2 linked regions of the Solidesulfovibrio magneticus RS-1 genome follow. Each later gene encodes a partner of the first gene's protein in a complex. Links are inferred from orthologs where the notes say so. Each region holds a gene or a part of one and is shown on either strand. Other genes may lie near its edges. The genes, in order: secA and secY.

Region 1 (8,338 bases):
CTTCGACCGCCGCGACGACCTCAAGTCCCGGGACCTCGACCGCGACGCCGCCCGGGAGCTGGCGCGACATTAACCGGCCCAGGCCGGATCGGACGAAACCGCTGCAAGGAACATTTTGATGGGTCGATTCCGCCATTTTTTCCTGACGCTGACGGCCATGCTCCTGCTGGCCGCCCAGCCCTGCGCCGCCGCCGACGCCGACGAACGCCTGGAGGCGTTTCTCGACGAGACCGCCGCCCTCTACGGCCCAACCGAAGCCGACGTCGTCAAGAAGCTCGGCTCGCCCCGGGAACGGCAGGCCGTGCCCTTCAGCAATCCCTACGACGCCACGCCCTACGAAATCATCACCCTCACCTACGACGGGCTGGTCGTGTCGCTGTACAGCATGGAAGAAGGCCAGCGGCAGTTTTTCCACCAGATTCGCATCTTCGCCGCGCCCGGCTGCTTCGCCCGGGGCGTGTGCCGGGGCATCCCCCGGGAACGCCTGGCCATTGCCCTCGGGCAGCCCGAGGAAGTCGAGGGCAACGTCTGGCGCTATTCGGACTTAAGCGGCTACAACGAAGTCTCCTTCACCTTCGACGCGGCCGGTCTCGTTGACACCATGACCTGGACCGCCGAGGCCGACTGATCCCATGAGCCCCACCCCGACCCTGCCCGCCGACGTCCGCCGCGCCCTGGAAAACATCTTCCCCGGCGACGCCGCCGTTTTCAGCCCGGAAGAAATGTTCGTCTACGGCGTCGACGCCTCGCGCCGCCACGCCCTGCCCTCGGCCGTGGTGCGCCCCGAAAACCTGGAACAGGTCCGGGCGCTTCTGGCCCTGGCCCAGGAGCATCGCCTGCCCGTGCTGCCGCGCGGCCGGGGCACCAACACCGTGGGCGACTGCACCCCGGTGGCCGGCGGCGTCGTCGTCTCCACGGCGCGCCTTGCCCGCATCCTGGACATCGACGCCGACGACTTCGTGGCCGTGGTCGAACCCGGCGTGGTCACGGCCGATCTCCAGGCCGAGGCGGCCAAAAAGCGCCTCTTCTACGCCCCGGACCCGGCCAGCGTGAAATTTTCCACCATAGGCGGCAACGTGGCCACCTGCGCCGGCGGCATGCGGGCCGTCAAGTACGGCGTCACCCGCGACCACGTGCTGGGGCTCACCGCCGTGCTGCCCGGCGGCGAAGTCGTCCACTGCGGCCGGCGCACCCATAAAAACGTCGTGGGCCTTGACCTTGTCCGCCTCTTTTGCGGCTCCGAGGGGACGCTGGGGGTCATCACCGAGCTGACGGTCAAGCTCCTGCCCCTGCCTGCCGCCACGGCCACCCTGGCCCTGGCCTTTGCCAACGTGGACGCGGCGCTTACCGCCGCCGGCGACGTGTTTCGGGCCGGCATCCTGCCCACCGCCCTGGAATTCATGGCCCGGGAGGCCATGGCCGCCGTGGCCGCCATCAGCCCCGTGCCCTGGCCCGAAACGGCCGGCGCGGCCCTTATCATCCGCCTGGACGGTTCCCCCGAGGCCCTGGCCGCCGATCTGGCCCTGCTCGAAGCCGCCACCAGGCCGGCCGGGCCGGTCTGGAGCCGCCGGGCCGCCACCCCCGAAGACGAGGAAGCCGTCTGGGAGCCGCGCCGGCTGCTCAACCCGGCCTCCTTCAAGGCCGCCCCGGACAAGATCAGCGACGACGTCACCGTGCCGCGCGGCCAGCTTCGGGCCGCCGCCGCCGGTATCCGGTCCGTGGCCGACGAACTGTCCCTCAAGATTCTGCTGTTCGGCCATGTGGGCGACGGCAACCTCCACGTCAACATCATGCACGACGCCGCCAATGCCGACGAGCGCGCCAGGGCGCAGACCGCCCGGGAACGCATCCTGTCCCTGGCCCTGTCCCTGGGCGGCACGCTGTCGGGCGAGCACGGCGTGGGCCTGTCCAAGCTGCCTTTCCTCGACCGCCAGCTTTCCCCCATCGAGCGCGGGCTCATGGCTCGGATCAAGGCCGCCTTCGACCCCTACGGCATCATGAACCCCGGCAAGGCCTACTAGACGTGTCCACGGAACTTTCCCCCGTCCACTGCCTCCACGGCCAGGGCCGCCGCCCGACCTGCATCCTGTGCGGCCGCTGCCTGCCCGTGTGCCCGCTTTTTACGGCCACCGGCCGCGAGGAGCTTTCCCCGCGGGCCAAGTTCTTCCTGGCCAAGGCCCTGGGCGAAGGCCGGGCCGAGCTGTCGGCCAAGGCCGCCGAGATGCTGACCACCGCCTGCCTGTCCTGCGGCCGCTGCGAGGACGCCTGCCCCTTGGGGCTGTGCGGCCCGGATCTGGTGGCCGAAATCCGCGCCGCCCATCCCGGGTTTGCCGGGATGCTGTGGAAGCTGTGGGTCGAACGGGCCGGACTGGCCTGGCCCCTGGCCATGACCCTGGGCAAACTGCTGCCCGGCAACATCCCCATCGCGGCCGTGTCCCGGGCCCGAGACGCCCTGGCCGCCCTGGGCGCGGGCAAGGCCCCGGCCCCCTGGCTGTTCCCCAAGAATTTCGACACGCGCCAGGCCGGCAAAAAGGCCGTCATCTTCGCCGGCTGCGTGGCCGAACATGCCAACCCGCGCTGGAAGGCCGAGGCCGCCCGGCTCCTGGAGGGCCTGGGCGTCGAGGTCCTGCCCGATCCCGGCTTTACCTGCTGCGGCTGCACCCTGGGCCACGCCGGCGCGCCCCAGGCCCAAGCCGCCATGCAGCAGCAGAATATCGACGCCTGGCGTCGGGCCGGCCGGCCGCTCATGGTGGTTTTCTGCGCCACCTGCCGCTGCGGGCTGCGGGCCTATGCCCGCAAGGACCTGGGACTGGCCATGGACGAACTTACGCCGTGGTGCGAAAACCTCGTCTCCCTGGCCGAACTGCTGGGCGACACCACGTTTGAGATCGGCCAAGCCGCGCCCCCGGCCGTGCGCTACCACCGCCCCTGCCACGGAGCCGGCGGCAACCAGGACCTTTCGCTTTTGCGCCGCATCATGGGCGAGCGCCTCGTTTTCCGGGAAAACGAAACCCCCTGCTGCGGTTTCGGGGGCCTGACCAAGCTCACCCATCCCGACCTGTCCGAAGCCGTGGCGCGTGACGCCCTGGCGATCTATGCCCCCAAGCCCGGGGAGCAGATCGTCACCGGCTGCTCGGGCTGCGTCACCCAGCTGCGCGCCGCCGCCCCGGACGGGGTGGGAGTCGGCCACTGGCTGGAAACCATCGGCTAAAAACCTTCACGACCATTTTTCGGGGCCGTTTCCCATCGCCCCGCAGCCATAAAGGAGTCCCTGCCATGCTCAAAGCCATTGCCCACAAGGTCTTCGGGTCGCGCAACGAGCGCTACCTCAAGGGCCTTCGCCCGCTCATCGAGGCCATCAACGCCTTCGAGCCGCAAATCCAGGCCCTATCCGACGACGCCATGCGCGCCCGGGTGGCCGAGCTGCGCCAGGAGGTGGCCGAGGGCCGCCCCCTCGACGACGTGCTGCCCGAAACCTTCGCCATCGTGCGCGAAGCCTCGGTGCGCTCCCTTGGCATGCGCCACTACGACGTCCAGCTCATCGGCGGCATCACCCTGCACCAGGGCAAGATCGCCGAGATGAAGACCGGCGAAGGCAAGACCCTGGTCGCCACCCTGCCCGTGGTCCTAAACGCCCTGTCCGGCAAGGGCGTGCACCTCATCACGGTCAACGACTACCTGGCCAAGCGCGACGCCGCCTGGATGGGCAAGCTCTACGGGTTCCTGGGCCTTAGCGTCGGGGTCATCGTCCACGGCCTCGACGACCAACAGCGCCAGGCCGCCTACGGCGCGGACATCACCTACGGCACCAACAACGAATTCGGTTTCGACTACCTGCGCGACAACATGAAGTTCTACCAGGAACAGCTCGTGCAGCGGCCGCTCAATTTCGCCATCGTCGACGAAGTGGACTCCATCCTCATCGACGAAGCCCGCACCCCGCTTATTATCTCCGGCCAGGCCGAGGATTCCTCCACCCTCTACGCCCGGGTCAACGCGCTTATTCCCATGCTGCGCCGCGAAACCCACTTCACCGTGGACGAAAAGGCCCGCACCGTGCTCCTCACCGACGAGGGCGTGGCCCGCATGGAAGACGTGCTCAAGATCGACAACCTGTTCGATCCGGCCAACATCACCCTGCAGCACCATGTGCTCCAGGCCCTGAAAGCCCACCACATTTTCCAGCGCGACGTGGACTATGTCGTCAAGGACGGCCAGGTCATCATCGTCGACGAGTTCACCGGCCGTCTCATGCCCGGCCGGCGCTACTCCGACGGCCTGCACCAAGCCCTGGAAGCCAAGGAACTCGTGCAGGTGGAGGCCGAGAACCAGACCCTGGCCACCATCACCTTCCAGAACTACTTCCGCATGTACAAAAAGCTCTCGGGCATGACCGGCACAGCCGACACCGAGGCCGTGGAATTCCGCGAGATCTACGGGCTGGAAGTCATCTCCATCCCCACCAACAAGCCCATGGTCCGCAAGGACTTCCCGGATCTGGTCTACAAGACCCAGCGGGAGAAGTTCGAGGCCATCGCCGCCGACGTCAAGGACCTGCACAAGCGCGGCCAGCCGGTGCTGGTCGGCACGGTCTCCATCGAGAAATCCGAGCTGCTCTCGGACATGCTCAAAAAGACCGGCGTGCCCCACGACGTCCTCAATGCCAAGAACCACGAGAAGGAAGCCGAGATCGTGGCCCTGGCCGGCCATGCCGGCAAGGTCACCATCGCCACCAACATGGCCGGCCGCGGCACGGACATCGTGCTCGGCCCCGGCGTCACCGACCTTGGCGGCCTGCACATCCTGGGCACCGAACGCCACGAATCCCGGCGCATCGACAACCAGCTGCGCGGCCGTTCCGGCCGCCAGGGCGATCCCGGCTCCTCGCGCTTCTACCTGGCCCTGGACGACGACCTCATGCGCCTTTTCGGCTCCGACCGCTTAAAAGGCCTCATGGACAAGCTCGGCATGGAAGACGGCGAGCCCATCGAGAACCGCATGGTCTCCCGGGCCATCGAAAACGCCCAGAAGCGCGTGGAAGCTCACAACTTCGAAATCCGCAAGCAGCTGCTGGACTACGACAACGTCATGAACCAGCAGCGCGAGGTCATCTACAGCCGCCGCCGCGAACTCATGGGCTCCGACGAACCGGAAACCTTCGTCCAGGAGCATATCGAAGAGATCGTGGACGAAATCTTCGCGCCCTTTGCCGCGCTCAAGGGCGAACCCGATCCCGAGCTGCTGGAAGTAGCCGCCGCCCAGATCGAGGACATTCTCGACTACAAGATCGAGCTGGCCGATGGCGGCGAGGCCGAAAAGCAGGCTGTCCTCGAAGCCGTGACCGGCCGCCAGCGCGAGCTGGCCGAGACCGCCGGGGCGCACTACAAAGAAGTGGCCCGCTACTTCCTCCTCGACAGCCTGGACCGCCACTGGAAGGAGCATCTGCTCTCCATGGACCACCTGCGCGACGGCATCGGGCTGCGCGGTTACGGCCAGAAAGACCCCAAGCAGGAGTACAAGCGCGAAGGCTTCGAGCTCTTCCAGCAGCTCATCTACAACATGCGCGACGCCGCCATCCGGGCGCTGTCGCGGGTGCGCATCCGGGCCGAAGTCCAGGAGCAGGAATTCCAGCACAAGGACGAGACCGCCAACGTGCAGTATTCCGGCCCGGCCGAGTCGGCCGAAGACGCCAAGAAAGAGCCCAAGCGCCGCGAAGCCCCCAAGGTCGGGCGCAACGATCCCTGCCCCTGCGGCTCCGGGAAAAAATACAAGAAGTGCCACGGCGCGAAATAACGCGTCGCAACCAGGGGGGCGGGCCGCTGCGGCGGGTCGCCCCCCTTGCCCGCCCGGCCGGTTTTTTCTACACCAAGGGAAACCACGCCCCAGGCGTCATTCCCAGACACCTCCGGCAGGGCCGTCCCCGCCTGCCGACGAATCGGCGTGCCCGCGCACGCCCCTGACGGTAAACCATGTTCGCGATTATCGGCATAGTGGTGGTTATCGCCTGCGTCTTCGGCGGATTTATGCTCGAAGGCGGCCATATGGGCGTGCTGTGGCAGCCCATCGAGCTGCTCATCATCGGCGGCGCGGCCCTGGGGTCGTTTTTCATCGCCTCGCCCAAGTCCATCGCCATAGGCACCTTCAAACACGTCATGCACGTGTTTACCGGCAAGGAACCGTCGGCCGGCGACTACCAGGACCTGCTCACCCTGCTGTTCGAGCTCATCAACATCGCCCGCCGCGACGGCATCGTCGCCCTGGAGCCCCACGTCTCCAAGCCCGAACAGTCCGCCACGCTGAACAAATACCCGGCCATCGCCAAAAACAAGCAGCTGGCCCACTTCATCTGCGACAACATCAAGTGCCTGCTCTCCGAAGGCATCGACGCCCACCGCTACGACGACCTCATGCGCACCGACATCGCCACCATGCACCACCACGCCATGATCGCCCCGGGCGCCGTCACCAAGGTGGCCGACTCCCTGCCCGGCCTTGGCATCGTGGCCGCCGTGCTCGGCATCGTGCTCACCATGGGCAAGATCAACGAGCCGCCCGAAGTACTCGGCCACAGCATCGGCGCGGCCCTGGTCGGCACGTTTCTGGGCATCCTCATGAGCTACGGCTTCGTCGGCCCCATGGCCAACAACCTGGAATACCAGGCCAAGGCCCAGCAGCACATGCTGCACGTGGTCAAGGAAGTGCTGGCCGCCTTCAACTCCGGCTTCTCGCCGCTACTCTCGGTGGAAATGGGCCGCCGGGCCATCCCCGAGGACGTGCGGCCGAGCATGGACGACATGGAAGGGGCGCTTCGTGGGAAAAAATGACGGCAAAACCGTCATCATCTACCGCGAGTCCGACGGAGACCACGGCGGCCACCACGGCGGCTCCTGGAAGGTGGCCTACGCCGACTTCGTGACGGCCATGATGGCCTTTTTCCTGCTCCTGTGGCTGGTCGTTTCCCTCAAGCCCCAGACCAAGCAGGAACTCTCCCTGGTCTTCCAGGATAAAAACGTGCCCTCCAAGGAAAAGACCCAGAACCTCGAAAAGGTGCCCACCTTCATCAGCCCCGACGCCATCAAGGGCAGCCCGGAATTCAAGCTCTCCCAGGAAAACAAGCTCAAGTACGAAATCGCCATCCTCATCAAGGAACTCATCACCTCCGACCAGAACGTCAAAAACAACTCGGGCGTGAGCAACGATTCCTCCGGCGTTCTCATGCAGGTCAACAACTCCGTCATGTTCAAGCCCGGTTCGGCCGAGATCACCCCGGCCGCCGCCAAGATCATGGACGGCGTGGCCAAAATCCTGCGCGATTTCAAAATCAACCTCACCGTGCGCGGCCACGCCGACGACGACGAAGGCTCCGGCCCCTACCCCTCCAAATGGGAACTCTCGGCCGCCCGGGCCGCCGCCGCCGTGCGCTACCTGTCCGAAAAAGCCGGCATCCCCTCCACCCGCCTGCGCGCCGTGGGGCTGGCCGACAGCCAACCGCTGGTGCCGCCCACCTCGGCCGAAAACAAATCCCGCAACCGGCGCATCGAGTTCTTCTACACCAGCCCCGACATGCGTCCATCTGAACGCTCCCAGGACGGACCCTAGCCGCCAGCGCTCCCGCGCCCCCGCCCGTCCACCACAGCCCATGAAGGGGGTCCGGCGGGCGGTCGGCCCCCGGCGGGTGCGGGCAGAGCCTGCTCTTCTGCCTTTTCCCTGTTTTTCCCCACGTTACGGCGCGGCTGCCGACAAAATCGAGGCCACGGTGTCGGGGTGGCGGACGATGGCGGTATGCGGACAAATATCCATGGCCCGGGCGGCGAGGTCGGCGCGGTCAGTGACGAGGATGGCCCGCAGGTTGGGCGTATGGGCGGCCAGGGCGGCCAGCAGGGCCACGCCGGGCGAGCCGGCGGCGCAGACGAGGTGCGGGCCGGTGGCCAGGTCGAGGTCCAGGGCCTGATTGATGTTGCGCAGGCCTTCGGCCGGGGAGAAGTCGTTCCAGAGGTCGCGGTTGGCCGAGGTGGGGGTGATGGTGACGTCGCAGCCGTCGTCATCGACGCGGAAGTGTTGGCGCTGGGGGTCGATGGCGTCCACGGCGTCGTGGATGTGCTCAAGCAGGGTAAGCGAGTCGTCTTCGTCGATGGAGCGGACGGCGTCCTGCCGGGCGATGCTGATTTCGCCCTGGCGCAGTTGCAAACCCGAGCCGATCCAGACAAAGGGGAGCCGGTCCGAGGAAGCCATGAGGCTTGTTAGGCGCTCGGCCATGGCCTGGTTGAGGTCGTGTTTTTCCTGGGACAAGGCGGCCTGGCCCTGGTTGCCGGCAACGGTTTGCCACTGTCGGCCCAGC
Region 2 (8,186 bases), 520 kb from region 1 along the record:
AAGGCGAGATTTTGGATCATGAGGTGGAAGCGTAATGTTGGCTCCCAAAAAAACCAAATTCCGGAAGATGCAAAAGGGCCGCCTGCGCGGTCCCGCCCTGCGCGGCGCCAGCATCGACTTCGGTGAAATCGGCATCAAGGCTCTGGAGCACGGCAAGCTCACCAGCCAGCAGATCGAATCCGCCCGTATCGCCATCATGCGCCACATCAAGCGCGGCGGCAAAGTCTGGATTCGCGTCTTCCCGGACCGCGTGCGCACGGAAAAGCCGGCTGAAGTCCGTCAGGGCAAAGGCAAAGGCTCTCCTGTGGGCTGGTTCGCTCCGGTCAAGCCCGGTCGCGTGCTTTACGAGATCAAGGGCGTGGACATCGAGACCGCCAAGGAAGCGCTGACCCGGGCCCAGCACAAGCTGCCGATCAAGACCAAGATTGTGGTCAAGGAGGGCTTGTAGCCATGAAGACCGCCGAACTGCGCGATCTCGACATCGAGGCTCTGGGCAAGAAGCTGGGCGAGTCCCGCGAGGAACTCTTCAAGCTGCGCTTTCAGCACGCCACGGCCCAGCTGGAAAAGACCCACCGTCTGCGTGAAGTCCGCAAGGACATCGCCCGCATCATGACGGTGCAAACTGAAAAGAAGCGTCAAGGCTAATCGGGGATCACCATGGAAGAACAGAAAAGCAATCGCCGGGTGCTGACCGGCGTCGTGGTCTCCGACAAGGCCGACAAGACCATCGTGGTCATGGTCGAGACCCTGGTGAAGCATCCGCTGTACAAAAAGTATATCCGTCGCCGCAACAAGTTCATGGCCCATGATCCGCAGAACGACTGCGGCATCGGCGATACCGTGAGCATCATCGAGCATCGGCCGCTGTCCGCCCGTAAGCGGTGGCATCTTGAAAAAATCATGGAAAAAGCGGTCTAGGAGCTCGACATGATTCAGGTTGAATCCAATCTCGATGTGGCGGACAATTCCGGCGCTAAACGAGTGTGCTGCATCAAGGTGCTCGGCGGCTCCCGTCGCCGTTACGCCACGGTGGGTGACATCATCGTCGTGTCCGTCAAGGACGCCCTGCCCAATTCCAAGGTGAAAAAGGGCGCCGTGATGAAGGCCGTTGTGGTTCGGACCAAAAAGGAAGTCGGCCGGGCCGACGGTTCCTACATCAAGTTCGACTCCAACTCCGCCGTGCTGCTGTCCAACCAGGGCGAGCCGGTTGGAACCCGTATCTTCGGACCGGTCGCGCGTGAGCTGCGGCAGAAAAACTTCATGAAAATCGTGTCGCTGGCTCCTGAAGTCCTCTAGGGCTTCCCACGCGCATCGAGGACGACATGAAAACCTATCGGATTCGTAAAGACGACAAGGTGATGGTCATCGCCGGCAAGGACAAGGGCAAAGTGGGCAAGATCTTAAAGATCCTGCCCAAGCGCAACGCCGTGCTGGTGGAAAAGGTGAACCAGGTCAAGCGCCACACCAAGGCCAATCCCTACGCCAAGACCCCCGGCGGAATCATCGAGAAGGAAGCGCCGTTGGACATCTCCAACGTGGCTCTCTTGTGCGAAGGTTGCGCCAAGCCGGCCAAGGTCGGCTACAAATACACCGCTGATGGCAAGAAGGTTCGCTTCTGCAAGAAGTGCAACCACGAAATCGCCTAGCGTCAAAAGGAAACGGTATGACCCGCCTGGAACAAATCTATGCCGAGAAGGTAGCCCCGGAGCTGAAGAAAGAGTTCGGGTACACTTCCAGCATGCAAATCCCCCGGCTTTCCTTTGTCTCGCTCAACATGGGTTTGGGCGAAGCGAGCAACAACAATAAGCTCATCGAGGAAGCCGTGGTCGAGCTGACCGCCATCGCTGGACAAAAGGCCGTGATCACGCGAGCCCGGAAGTCCATCGCGGCCTTTAAGCTCCGGGAGGGCATGCCGGTGGGGTGCCGTGTGACCCTTCGCCGGGATCGGATGTGGGATTATCTCGACAAACTCATGAATTTTGCCCTGCCTCGGGTTCGCGACTTTCGCGGCGTGCCTGACCGTGGATTCGACGGACGCGGCAATTTTACCCTCGGTATCCGGGAGCACAGCATTTTCCCGGAAATCAACGTGGATCGCGTCGAGCACGTCAAGGGCATGAACGTCACCATCGTCACTACGGCCACCGCCGACAAGGAAGGCAAGATGTTGCTGGACCTGCTCGGCATGCCGTTTAAAAAGTAAGGAGAACGGACGTGGCCCGTAAATCTTTGATGGTGAAAGCCAGCCGCAAACCGAAGTTTTCCACCAGGGCGTACAATCGTTGCCCCATCTGTGGTCGTCCCCGGGCGTATCTGCGCAAGTTCGGCGTTTGCCGTATTTGTTTCCGTAACATGTCGCTGACCGGCGAAATGCCCGGCGTGCGCAAGTCGAGCTGGTAAGGAGAAGGACGCCATGTCGGTGACCGATCCCATTTCCGATATGCTGACCCGCATCCGCAATGCCCATCGGGCCTTGCACGCGGACCTGTCGTTTCCCACGTCCAAACTGAAGGCCGCCATTGCCGCCATCCTCAAGGAGGAAGGCTACATCGGGGACTTCGCCGTGGACGGGCAAGCGCTGACCATCAACCTCAAATATCAGAGCGGCAAACCGATCATTTCGGGGCTCAAAAGGGTGAGCAAGCCCGGACGGCGCGTGTACGTGCCGGCCGAGGCCATCCCCAAGGTGCAAAACGGCCTGGGCATCAGCATCCTGTCCACTTCCCGGGGCATCCTGGAAGGAGCCAAGGCTCGCGAGCTCAATGTCGGCGGCGAGCTCCTGTGCGAAATCTGGTAATAAGATCCACCGCGGAGAAGATGTCATGTCCAGGATAGGAAAACGCGAAATCGAGCTGCCCGCCGGCGTGTCCGTTGAGCTGGCTTCCGATGCGGTGGTGGTCAAGGGCCCCAAGGGCCAGCTGTCCACCCCCACGCATCCCAAGATCGCCTACGCCGTCGCCGACGGCAAGGTCCAGGTCAGCCGCACCGACGACACCCGTGTGGCCCGTGCCCAGCATGGCCTGCGACGCACCCTGCTTGCCAACCTCGTCGAGGGCGTGAGCAAGGGCTTCACCAAGACGCTGGAAGTCATCGGCGTCGGCTACAAGGTCGCCACCGCCGGCAACACCGTCTCCTTGGCCGTGGGGTTCTCCCACCCCGTGGATTTCAAGCTGCCCGAGGGCATTGAAGCCAAGGTTGAAGGCAACAAGCTGACCTTGTCGGGCATCGACAAGGTGCTCCTTGGCGAAACCGCCGCCCGCATCCGTCGCGTGCGGCCGCCCGAACCCTTCAAGGGCAAGGGCATCAAGTACGAAAACGAAGTCATTCGCCGCAAGGCCGGTAAGTCCGGCGGCAAGAAATAGGGGCTAGCAGCATGAAGATGACCAAGACCCTGGCGCGAGCGCGCCGGAAAGTCCGCATCCGCAAGAAACTGTCTGGCACCGTCGAACGCCCCAGGCTCGTGGTGTACCGGTCCAACCGGCACATCTACGCCCAGGTGATCGACGACCTGACCGGACAGACCCTGGTGTCCTCCTCCAGCCTGACGCTTTTGAGGGCCGGCGAGGCGGTCAAGGCCGACAAGGAAGCGGCGACCATGGTCGGTAAAGACCTGGCCGCCAAGGCCCTTGAACGCAACATCCAGGCCGTTGTGTTTGACCGCAACGGTTACATCTACCACGGCAGGGTGCAAGCCCTGGCCGACGGAGCGCGGGATGGCGGCCTCAAATTCTAAACGCGCGAAGGAAGACGGCATGGAACAGCAATCCGATCTGTCTCAGATCGAAAAGATCGTGTACCTCAATCGCGTCGCCAAGGTCGTCAAGGGCGGCCGTCGGTTCAGCTTCAGCGCCCTGGTCGTCGTCGGCGACGGCAAGGGTTCGGTGGGCTACGGACTGGGCAAGGCCAACGAAGTGCCTGAAGCCATCCGCAAGGCCACGGAACAGGCCCGCAAGGCCATGATCCGGGTGCCCCTGCTCGACGGTACGCTGCCCTACGAGATCCTCGGCCAGTTCGGGGCCGGTCGCGTCATGCTCAAGCCCGCCTCCAAGGGTACCGGCATCATTGCCGGCGGTCCGGTGCGCGCCATCATGGAAGCCTGCGGCGTCCATGACATCTTGACCAAGGCCATCGGCACCAACAATCCGCACAACGTCTTGCGGGCCACCATGGAAGGCTTGGCTTCGCTGCGCAGCGCCGACTCGGTCAGCGCCATGCGCGGCAAGGCCCTGTCCACGCCCCGCAAGTAAGGACGCAACGCCATGGCAAACATTACCGTCAAGCTGGTGAGAAGCCGCTACGGCAACACGCCCAAGCAGCGCGCCACCCTGGCTTCCCTTGGCCTGAAGAAAATCCGCCAGGAACGCTCCTTCGAGAAAACCGACACTCTGGTCGGCATGATCGCGAAGGTCCAACATCTCGTTGAGGTGACCGAGTCATGAAGCTCCACGAGCTCTATCCCTTCCCCGAGGAGCGGGCCAGCCGCAAGCGCGTCGGCCGTGGCCGGGCCACCGGCTGGGGCTGCACCTCCGGTCGCGGCAACAAGGGCCAGAATTCCCGGGCCGGCGCCAAGCACCGCGCCTGGTTCGAAGGCGGCCAGATGCCCATCGCCCGTCGCTTGCCCAAGCGCGGTTTCAAGAACTACCCGTTCAAGGTCGTCTTCCAGCCCATCAATCTGGATCGGCTGCTGGCTTCCTTCGACGGCAAGGACGCCATCACCCTCGACGACATCTATGATCGCGGTCTGGCCCCGGCCGGCGCCTTGGTCAAGATCTTAAGCGTCGGCGAAGTCGCCGCCGCCGTCACCGTCGAGGCCCACAAGTTCAGCGCCAAGGCGGCTGAGAAAATCACCGCCGCCGGCGGCAAGGTCATCGCCCTGGGAACGCCCGAGGCTTTGACCGAAACCCCTACTGAATAAACGGAAGTTGCCGTGGCCCTTACCGGAGTCGAAAATCTGGCCCGTCTGCCGGAGCTGAAAAAAAAGCTCCTTTGGACCTTCCTGCTTGTGGCCGTCTACCGCATCGGCGTGCATGTCCCGGTGCCGGGCGTTGATTCGGCCGCGCTGGCGGATTTCTTCGAAAGCGCCAAGAACACCCTTTTTGGCCTGTTCGACATGTTCTCCGGCGGAGGGCTGCGCAACCTCTCCATCTTCGCCCTGGGGATCATGCCCTACATCTCCGCCTCCATCATCATCCAGCTGCTGACCGTGGTCAGCCCTGAGCTGGCCAAGATGCAGAAGGAGGAGGGCGCCGCCGGGAAGAAAAAGATCACCCAGTACACCCGCTACGGAACGGTGCTCATCACCTGCATCCAGGGCTTCGGCATTGCCGTTGGCCTGGAAAGCATGGCCAGCCCTACGGGCGCGCCGGTGGTGCTCATGCCTGGCTGGGGCTTTCGCCTCATGACCATCATCACGCTGTGCGCCGGCACGGTGTTTCTCATGTGGCTCGGCGAACAGTTGACGGAAAAGGGCATTGGCAACGGCATTTCGCTGATCATCTATTCCGGCATCGTGGCCGGATTGCCGCGCGCCGTGCTCTCCACCTTTGATCTGCTCAAGGCCGGGGAGCTCTCGCCGCTCATGCTTATCCTCATCGTGGCGCTGATGTTGGCCGTTTTGGTCGCCATCGTGTTCATGGAGCGAGGGCAGCGGCGAATTCCCATACAATATGCCAAGCGCATGGTCGGACGGAAAATGTACGGCGGCCAGACCACCCATCTGCCGCTGCGCGTCAACACGGCCGGCGTCATTCCGCCCATTTTCGCCTCCTCGATTCTGCTTTTCCCGGCGACCTTGGGCGAGTTTTCGAGCGTGCCTTGGCTGAAGACCGTGGCCTCCCTGTTCTCGCCGCAGACGATGACCTACAACGTGATCTTTATCGCGCTGATTGTTTTCTTCTGCTATTTCTATACGGCCATTATCTTTGATCCCAATGATATTGCCGAGAACATTCGTAAGCAGGGTGGTTTTATTCCGGGTATCCGGCCCGGGGCCAAGACCAAGGAATACATCGACAAGGTGCTGGTTCGCATCACCCTGTGGGGTTCGATGTACATCTCCGCCGTCTGCGTGTTGCCCATGATGCTGATCCAGCAGTTCAACGTGCCGTTTTATTTCGGCGGCACTTCGCTTTTGATCGTGGTCGGCGTGGCCATGGACTTCATGTCCCAGATCGAGTCGTATCTTATCTCCCGTCAGTATGAAGGCCTCATGCAGAAGGGGAGAATCAAGGGCAGGCAGTAGGTTTGAAAAAGGTCAGGGGGATCTACCTCAAAAACGACCTTGAACTGGCCTCCATGCGGGAAGCCTGCCGCATCGTGGCCGTGATCCTGCGGGATCTGTCCGAAGCGGTGAAGCCTGGCGTGACCACCATGACCTTCGAACAGCTGGCGCTGAAGCGCTGCGCGGATTTCAAGGTCAAGCCAGGGTTCCTGGGCATGTACGGGTTTCCTTTTGCCCTGTGCTGCTCGGTCAATGAGGAAGTCGTTCACGGCTTTCCATCCGACCGAGTGCTCAAAGAAGGGGACCTGGTCAGCTTCGACATGGGCGTGGTCTACGACGGTTTTTACGGAGACGCCGCCACCACGGTTCCGGTTGGCGAGATAAGTCCCGAGAAAGCCAAGCTTTTGCAGGTGACTCGGGAAAGTCTGGCAAAGGGCATCGCCGAGGCCATATCCGGCAATGACCTGTATGACATTTCGCGGGCCGTGCAAAAACATGTTGAAGGCCATGGCCTAAGTGTTGTAAGACGGTTCGTTGGTCACGGCATTGGGAGGAAGCTCCACGAAAAGCCCGAAATTCCCAATTTCGAGCCCAAGGACGCGCCTCGCGTCCCGCTTCTTCCCGGGATGGTGCTCGCCATCGAACCCATGGTGACGGCGGGTGGACCCGACGTCGAAGTGTTGTCCGACAATTGGACGGCCGTGACGAAAGATCGCAGCCTGTCCGCGCATTTCGAGCATACGGTGGCTGTGACCAAAAACGGTCCTCGGATTTTAAGCCTGGCTGATTGACGCGACCGACGCCCGCGCGGCCTCGGTCGTTTCCGTCGCCAGGAGACGGAGAGATGGCATGAAAGTGAGACCTTCGGTGAAAAAACTTTGTCCCAAGTGCAAAATCATCCGGCGTCACGGCGTTGTGCGGGTGATCTGCGATAACCCCCGGCACAAGCAACGTCAGGGATAACGGAGGAACGTCGTGGCCAGAATCGCGGGAGTCGACCTTCCCAAGAACAAGCGGATGGACATTGCGCTGACCTATATCTTCGGCATCGGCCGTACCACGGCCCTGCGCATCCTCGAAAGCACCGGCGTTGATTGGACGAAAAATTCCGACGCCCTGACTTCTGAGGAAACCAACAATATCCGCAAGGAACTCGAAGCCAACTACAAGGTCGAGGGCGATCTGCGGCGTGAAATCACCGCCGGCATCAAGCGCCTCATGGACATCGGTTGCTATCGGGGCCTGCGTCACCGCCGGGGCCTGCCCTGTCGCGGACAGCGCACCCACACCAATTCGCGTACCCGCAAGGGACCGCGTCGTGGTGTGATGGCCAAGAAGAAGAAGTAACCTTTCGCGGACGCGTTTATAAGCGTCCGCTGCAACACGGCAACACGCCCCAAACGGGCTTTTTGGAGATACGCGTATGGCGAAACCGCGCCGCACCGGCAAAAAGGAACGCAAGAACATTCCCGTGGGCGTGGCCCACATTCAGGCCACGTTCAACAATACCATCGTGACCTTCACCGATCAGAAGGGCAACGTGGTCAGCTGGGCCACCTCCGGTGGGGCTGGTTTCAAGGGGTCGCGCAAGTCCACCCCGTTTGCCGCCCAGGTCGCCGCAGAAAACGCCGCGCGCAAGGCCCAGGAAAACGGCATGCGCACCGTCGGCGTTTTGGTGAAAGGGCCGGGGTCCGGACGTGAGGCCGCCATGCGCGCCATTCACAACGCCGGGTTCAAGATCAGCTACATCCGCGATATTACGCCCATCCCCCACAACGGCTGCCGTCCGCCCAAGCGGCGTCGCGTCTAGTTGGAGCGGATGGCCGAGGGCACGGTTCCCTCGGCGGCACAGCGGTATTTTATACGACCAGGCCTCCAGACCGGGGCCTGGCTCATTATTCGGTCCCACCCGGCGCAAACATGCCTCGGAGGACCGACACACGCGGGGAAACGGTCATAAAGGCCG

The links.
Region 2: the proteins of secA (region 1) and secY are in contact, whole or in part, in a crystal structure (PDB 3DIN), measured with the Thermotoga maritima proteins. The link is inferred for Solidesulfovibrio magneticus RS-1 from one-to-one orthologs. Residues at the interface, in WP_004082002.1 of Thermotoga maritima: Glu261, Ala262, Arg263, Lys300, Ala301, Arg302, Thr303, Ile304, Ile305, Leu323, Tyr324, Asp325, Pro326, Val329, Ser330, Tyr333, Ile336, Lys340, Phe345, Val349, Glu363, Phe364, Tyr374, Ser375, Gly376, Gly377, Glu393, Ile395, Thr482, Ser483; in WP_004081795.1 of Thermotoga maritima: Glu108, Gly109, Glu110, Glu111, Ala236, Glu237, Arg238, Arg239, Ile240, Thr241, Ile242, Gln243, Tyr244, Ala245, Arg246, Arg247, Val248, Thr249, Gly250, Arg251, Arg252, Val253, Tyr254, Gly256, Ala257, Ser258, Thr259, Tyr260, Leu261, Pro262.

Annotation. Positions count from the first base shown.
Region 1 is NC_012796.1:828,896-837,233, reverse strand. The notes cover bases 2,973-6,034. They hold secA (preprotein translocase subunit SecA), read left to right. Parts: upstream 2,973-3,276; coding sequence 3,277-5,793; downstream 5,794-6,034. Other genes in these bases: motA (flagellar motor stator protein MotA), read left to right, coding at 5,970-6,034; DMR_RS03590 ((Fe-S)-binding protein), read left to right, coding at 2,973-3,211. Outside these bases: SsrA-binding protein SmpB, read left to right, coding at 1-73; DMR_RS03600 (hypothetical protein), read left to right, coding at 119-628; DMR_RS03595 (FAD-binding oxidoreductase), read left to right, coding at 633-2,021; more of DMR_RS03590, read left to right, coding at 2,024-2,972; more of motA, read left to right, coding at 6,035-6,824; DMR_RS03575 (OmpA/MotB family protein), read left to right, coding at 6,811-7,599; DMR_RS03570 (hypothetical protein), read right to left, coding at 7,723-8,338. UniProt on the Escherichia coli protein: Required for protein export, interacts with the SecYEG preprotein conducting channel.
Region 2 is NC_012796.1:1,344,465-1,352,650, forward strand. Bases 4,175-7,084 are described here. They hold secY (preprotein translocase subunit SecY), read left to right. Parts: upstream 4,175-4,927; coding sequence 4,928-6,241; downstream 6,242-7,084. Other genes in these bases: rpsE (30S ribosomal protein S5), read left to right, coding at 4,175-4,247; rpmD (50S ribosomal protein L30), read left to right, coding at 4,260-4,439; rplO (50S ribosomal protein L15), read left to right, coding at 4,436-4,915; map (type I methionyl aminopeptidase), read left to right, coding at 6,244-7,011; rpmJ (50S ribosomal protein L36), read left to right, coding at 7,070-7,084. Outside these bases: rpsC (30S ribosomal protein S3), read left to right, coding at 1-35; rplP (50S ribosomal protein L16), read left to right, coding at 35-448; rpmC (50S ribosomal protein L29), read left to right, coding at 451-645; rpsQ (30S ribosomal protein S17), read left to right, coding at 658-918; rplN (50S ribosomal protein L14), read left to right, coding at 928-1,296; rplX (50S ribosomal protein L24), read left to right, coding at 1,323-1,646; rplE (50S ribosomal protein L5), read left to right, coding at 1,664-2,203; DMR_RS23180 (type Z 30S ribosomal protein S14), read left to right, coding at 2,215-2,400; rpsH (30S ribosomal protein S8), read left to right, coding at 2,414-2,797; rplF (50S ribosomal protein L6), read left to right, coding at 2,823-3,362; rplR (50S ribosomal protein L18), read left to right, coding at 3,374-3,733; more of rpsE, read left to right, coding at 3,753-4,174; more of rpmJ, read left to right, coding at 7,085-7,183; rpsM (30S ribosomal protein S13), read left to right, coding at 7,196-7,567; rpsK (30S ribosomal protein S11), read left to right, coding at 7,644-8,030. UniProt on the Escherichia coli protein: The central subunit of the protein translocation channel SecYEG. Consists of two halves formed by TMs 1-5 and 6-10.